One region of the Streptomyces sp. NBC_01237 genome, then DNA from elsewhere that is predicted to be linked to it. Evidence: predicted binding sites of a transcription regulator. Region 1 holds the regulator's gene; the other holds the start of a gene.

Region 1 (3,193 bases):
ACCGCCCCGTGCCCCGGCACGTACAGCGCGTCCTCGCCGCCCAGCGCCAGCAGCCTGTCCAGCGCGGCCGGCCAGCGGGAGACGACCGCGTCCCGGCCCGCCTGCGGTTCGCCGGACTCCTCGACCAGGTCGCCGCAGAGCACCACCGCCGGCTCCCCGTCCGGCCCCGGCACCAGCGCCGCCAGATCGTGGCCGCTGTGCGCCGGACCGACATCGGCCAGCAGCACCTGCCGGCCGCCCCCGAGGTCGAGCGTCCACTCCCCGCGCACCTCGTGGTGCGGGGCCACCAGGACATCCACCGCCTGCGCCGCCTGCTCCTCGGGCACCCCGTGGCGTACCGCGGAGGCGCGCAGACCGTCCGCGCCGCTGCTGAGGAGACCGGCGATGCCGACCGCCCCGTACACCTGGGCCCCGGCGAACGCCGCGGTGCCCAGTACATGATCGAAATGCGGGTGGCTCAGTGCGATATGTGTCACCCTCCGGCCGAGCAACGCCTCCGCCTGCGTCCGCAGCTCGACGCCCTCACGCAGCGTCGACCCGGTGTCGTAGAGCAGCGCCGCGCCCGCCCCGGCCACCAGCGCGACCGTCGCATCCCACCCGGGAAGGCGCCGCCGGCCCACACCGTTGCCCAACCGCTCCCAGCCGAACTCTTCCCAAGAGACGTCCATACGGCGACGCTATCGGCAACGACCTGCGCAGTCTCGCGGTAGCGTGGCCGGTCGCCCTTGCCTGGGGGGCACCCCGCCCCCGTACACTGGCCGGGGGGATTGCTGGCACTCGAACGCACAGAGTGCCAGGCAGACACCGGAGACGACAGCTGGAGGTGTGCGCGATGCTCAGCGAACGCAGACTCGAAGTGCTGCGCGCCATCGTCCAGGACTATGTCGGCACCGAGGAGCCCGTCGGCTCCAAGGCGCTCACGGAGCGGCACAAGCTCGGGGTCTCCCCGGCCACCATCCGCAACGACATGGCCGTGCTGGAGGACGAGGGATTCATCGCCCAGCCGCACACGAGCGCGGGGCGCATCCCGACGGACAAGGGCTACCGGCTCTTCGTCGACCGGCTGGCGGGCGTCAAGCCGCTGTCCTCGCCGGAGCGCCGTGCCATCCAGAATTTCCTCGACGGCGCGGTCGACCTCGACGATGTCGTGGGCCGCACCGTACGGCTGCTCGCGCAGCTGACCCGGCAGGTCGCCGTCGTGCAGTACCCCTCGCTGACCCGCTCGACGGTGCGGCACGTGGAGCTGCTGGCGCTGGCTCCAGCCCGGCTGATGCTGGTCCTGATCACCGACACCGGCCGGGTCGAACAGCGTATGATCGACTGCCCCGCGCCGTTCGGTGAGACCTCTCTCGCCGATCTGCGGGCCCGGCTCAACAGCCGGGTCGTCGGACGCCGCTTCGCGGATGTTCCGCAACTGGTGCAGGAGCTGCCGGAATCCTTCGACAGCGAGGACCGGGCCACCGTCTCCACGGTGCTCTCCGTCCTTCTCGAAACGCTGGTCGAGGAGACGGAGGAGCGGCTGATGATCGGCGGCACCTCCAACCTCACCCGCTTCGGGCACGACTTCCCGGTGATGATCCGGCCGGTGCTGGAAGCACTGGAGGAGCAGGTCGTGCTGCTGAAGCTGCTCGGTGAGGCAACGGACTCGGGCATGACCGTACGTATCGGGCACGAGAACGCCCATGAGGGGCTCAACTCCACGTCCGTCGTCGCGGTCGGCTACGGTTCGGGCGACGAGGCAGTCGCCAAACTCGGCGTGGTCGGACCGACCCGCATGGACTACCCCGGAACGATGGGAGCGGTACGCGCAGTGGCACGTTACGTCGGACAGATCCTGGCGGATTCGTAAGTGGCCACGGACTACTACGCCGTACTAGGCGTGCGCCGCGACGCATCTCAGGACGAGATCAAGAAGGCATTCCGGCGGCTCGCCCGCGAGCTGCACCCGGATGTCAACCCGGATCCGAAGACCCAGGAGCGGTTCAAGGAGATCAACGCCGCTTACGAGGTGTTGTCGGATCCGCAGAAGAAGCAGGTCTACGACCTCGGTGGCGACCCGCTGTCCGCCTCCGGCGGAGGCGGCGCGGGCGGATTCGGACAAGGTGGCTTCGGCAACTTCTCCGACATCATGGACGCGTTCTTCGGTACGGCGTCGCAGCGCGGACCCCGTTCGCGCACCCGGCGCGGCCAGGACGCGATGATCCGGCTGGAGATCGACCTCTCCGAGGCGGCCTTCGGCACCACCAAGGACATCCAGGTCGACACGGCGGTCGTCTGTACGACCTGCAGTGGCGAGGGCGCGGCCCCCGGCACCTCCGCCCAGACCTGTGACATGTGCCGCGGTCGCGGCGAGGTCTCCCAGGTCACCCGGTCCTTCCTGGGCCAGGTCATGACCTCGCGGCCCTGCCCGCAGTGCCAGGGCTTCGGTACGGTCGTGCCGACGCCCTGCCCGGAGTGCGCCGGTGACGGCCGCATCCGCTCGCGGCGCACGCTCACCGTGAAGATCCCCGCGGGCGTCGACAACGGCACCCGCATCCAGCTCGCCGGTGAGGGCGAGGTCGGCCCCGGCGGCGGACCGGCCGGCGATCTGTACGTCGAGATCCACGAGCTGCCGCACGCGGTGTTCCAGCGGCGTGGCGACGATCTGCACTGCACGGTCACCATCCCGATGACGGCGGCGGCGCTCGGCACCAAGGTGCCGCTGGAGACGCTCGACGGCCTGGAGGAGATCGACATCAGGCCGGGCACCCAGTCCGGTCAGTCGGTGCCGCTGCACGGGCGCGGGATCACACATCTGCGCGGCGGTGGCCGGGGCGACCTGATCGTGCATGTCGAAGTACTGACCCCGTCCAAGCTGGACTCGGAGCAGGAGCGACTGCTGCGCGAGCTGGCGAAGCTGCGCGGCGAGGAACGGCCCATCGGCCAGTTTCAGCCAGGTCAGCAAGGGTTGTTCTCCCGGCTGAAGGACGCTTTCAACGGCCGCTGAACCGGTCTCGGCCTGTCACCGCACCGCCCGTCGGTCTTGTACCGGCGGGCGGTGCTGCGTACAGCGGTATATCGGTCATGCCGTCTCATGGCTGATTCGGCCCTGTGCGTCGGACATGGCACGATGCGGTCATGTCCTCCGAGTTGACCGATCTCTGCCGGTATCCGATCGTGCAGGCCCCGATGGCGGGCGGTGTCTCGTCCCCGG
Region 2 (3,193 bases), 2.3 Mb from region 1:
AGCGGGCGGAAGTCGGCCGCCTCAGCACGCCCGCCCACCGTCCGACCCCGTCCCCCTGTACCCAAGCATGCGGCTGTACCCAAGGATGCGGCGAGAACGGCGGTACGGTCCCCGCACCCGGGCGAGGCTCACCGCGCCGGAGGGAGCACCGAGCACCGCGCGCGAAGTGCGCCGCGAACGCCCGAGGGCGGCACCCCCTTGCAGGGGGTGCCGCCCTCGGTATGTCGGACAGCTCCGATCCACCGGTCTCCCGGAAGGATCAGAAGTCCATGTCACCGCCCGGCATGCCGCCCGGAGCGGCCGCAGAGGCCTTCTCCGGCTTGTCGGCGATGACGGCCTCGGTGGTGAGGAAGAGCGCGGCGATGGACGCGGCGTTCTGCAGAGCGGAGCGCGTGACCTTCGCCGGGTCGAGAATGCCCTCGGCGATCATGTCGACGTACTCGCCGGTCGCGGCGTTGAGGCCGTGACCGATCGGCAGGTTGCGCACCTTCTCCACGACGACGCCACCCTCAAGACCACCGTTGACGGCGATCTGCTTGAGCGGGGCCTCCAGCGCGAGCTTCACGGCGTTGGCGCCCGTGGCCTCGTCGCCGGTCAGGTCGAGCTTCTCGAAGACGGCCGAGGCCTGGAGCAGAGCCACGCCACCACCGGCGACGATGCCCTCCTCGACAGCGGCCTTGGCGTTGCGCACCGCGTCCTCGATGCGGTGCTTGCGCTCCTTGAGCTCGACCTCGGTCGCGGCACCGGCCTTGATGACGGCCACGCCGCCGGCCAGCTTCGCGAGGCGCTCCTGGAGCTTCTCGCGGTCGTAGTCCGAGTCGGAGTTCTCGATCTCGGCACGGATCTGGTTGACGCGACCCTGAACCTGGTCGCTGTCACCGGCGCCGTCGACGATCGTGGTCTCGTCCTTGGTGATGACGACCTTGCGGGCACGGCCGAGCAGGTCCAGGCCGGCGTTCTCCAGCTTGAGACCGACCTCCTCGGAGATCACGGTGCCACCGGTGAGGATGGCGATGTCCGCGAGCATGGCCTTGCGGCGGTCACCGAAGCCCGGAGCCTTGACGGCGACGGACTTGAACGTGCCCTTGATCTTGTTGACGACCAGGGTCGACAGGGCCTCGCCCTCGACGTCCTCGGCGATGATCAGCAGCGGCTTGCCCGACTGCATGACCTTCTCCAGCAGCGGGATCAGGTCCTTGACGCTGGCGATCTTCGAGTTGACGATCAGGATGTACGGGTCGTCGAGCGACGCCTCCATACGCTCCATGTCGGTGGCGAAGTACGCCGAGATGTAGCCCTTGTCGAAGCGCATACCCTCGGTGAGCTCCAGCTCCAGACCGAAGGTCTGGGACTCCTCGACGGTGATGACGCCTTCCTTGCCGACCTTGTCCATCGCCTCGGCGATCTTGGCGCCGATCTCGGTGTCGGCGGCGGAGATGGAGGCCGTCGAAGCGATCTGCTCCTTGGTCTCCACGTCCTTGGCCTGCTCCAGCAGAGCGGCGGAGACGGCCTCGACGGCCTTCTCGATGCCCCGCTTGAGCGCCATCGGGTTGGCACCGGCGGCAACGTTGCGCAGGCCCTCACGGACGAGCGCCTGAGCGAGAACGGTGGCGGTGGTCGTACCGTCGCCGGCGACGTCGTCCGTCTTCTTGGCGACCTCCTTGACCAGCTCCGCACCGATCTTCTCGTACGGGTCCTCGAGCTCGATCTCCTTGGCGATGGAAACACCATCGTTGGTGATCGTGGGCGCGCCCCACTTCTTCTCGAGGACGACGTTACGGCCCTTGGGGCCGAGGGTGACCTTGACGGCGTCGGCGAGCTGGTTCATCCCGCGCTCGAGACCGCGCCGTGCCTCCTCGTCGAACGCGATGATCTTGGCCATGTGAAGTGGTCCTCCCGGACAGGGGTGGATTTCTCCGGACCGAGTGGCGCCCGCGACGGACGGCCTGCGTGCCCGGTGGTTCCTTGCCCCACCGCGCCTGCGGGCCTCACCGGCCCGGTCCAAGTTTCTGTCACTCTCACCTGGAGAGTGCTAACGCCAATGATTAGCACTCGACCCCTGCGAGTGCAAGCAGGTGCCATGGTTTGTGGACAGCCACAGGCCCCTCGCAGGACCGCCACGCGCCGGTCACGGGACAGCGGCGGGACAGCAGTGGGGCCACCCTCCGGGGGCGGCCGGAGCAGTCACCCGGCGCGCGGGCGGCGCACATCGTGGCACCACATCGCGGCGGATGCCCTGGCACAGGTGGTGGCGGATACCGCGGCTCACACCACCGGCACACATCGCCCGGCACGCACGGAGGGCCCGTACCCCATGGGGTACGGGCCCTCCGTGCGTGAGTAGTGTCGTTGGCCGACCGCGCCGAGCTCAGCCGACGGCGAGCTTGACCATGTCCGCCTGCGGCCCCTTCTGGCCCTGCGAGATCTCGAATTCAACTCGCTGACCCTCTTCGAGGGTGCGGTACCCGTCCATCTGGATCGCGCTGTAGTGGACGAAAACATCCGCACCACCGTCGACCGCGATGAAGCCGTACCCCTTCTCCGCGTTGAACCACTTGACGGTGCCCTGAGCCATGCCTAACTCCCCTATTACTGGCCCTTGCACAGGACCGCACTTCGCGGGCCCGGGTCAGAACTCACCCTCCGAAAGGAGAGGGTGCGTGCGCCGTAGCGCGTCGACCGCGGCCGAATGTATCTGCCCAACTGCCCTCTGCAACAGGTCAATCGGACGAGAATTCTGGGCATGGCTGAACACTCGAATATGAGGAATACGTGAGGATCCTGGGCAAGTCGGGCCCGACAAAGGGAACTTACGTCGCAAGGTGCTCAACCACATTGGCTGCTTCTTGTCGTGACCGGGCGCATTCTCATATGCGGGCGGCACGGGCAGCGGAGGGCGCTTCCCCAACTCTACCCCGCTCAACCATGCAGAATTGCCCCCTCCGCTTCTCTCGCGGAGGGGGCAATCGGGGTCACGCGGTGAAGTCAGCAGCCTCCGGCCACTGCCGGAATGATCGAAATGCCCGCGCCGTCCGGGGTGGCCGTCTTCAGGCCGCCCTCGAAGCGCACGTCGTCATCGTTGACGTACACGTTGACGAAGCGGCGCAGCTTGCCCTGGTCGTCCAGGACACGGGCGGCGATGCCCGGGTGGTTCTTCTCCAGGGACTCGATGACCTCGGAGAGGTTGGTGCCC

What was found. Region 1 encodes HrcA, which represses chaperone genes, less so after heat shock. Its sites were predicted from a motif close to TTNGCACTCNGNNNNNCNGAGTGCNAA; they were not measured.
Region 2: a site for HrcA is predicted at 2,046-2,072, ahead of groL (chaperonin GroEL). Genes of this name have one in related genera too.

What each region holds. Positions count from the first base shown of each region.
Region 1 is NZ_CP108508.1:2,720,484-2,723,676, reverse strand. It holds gene OG251_RS12115 (MBL fold metallo-hydrolase) at 1-668, opposite strand, end outside; gene hrcA (heat-inducible transcriptional repressor HrcA) at 833-1,849, shown strand; gene dnaJ (molecular chaperone DnaJ) at 1,850-2,986, shown strand; gene OG251_RS12100 (nitronate monooxygenase) at 3,118-3,193, shown strand, end outside.
Region 2 is NZ_CP108508.1:5,036,663-5,039,855, reverse strand. It holds gene groL (chaperonin GroEL) at 260-1,882, opposite strand; gene OG251_RS22395 (cold-shock protein) at 2,369-2,575, opposite strand; gene OG251_RS22390 (MoaD/ThiS family protein) at 2,986-3,193, opposite strand, start outside.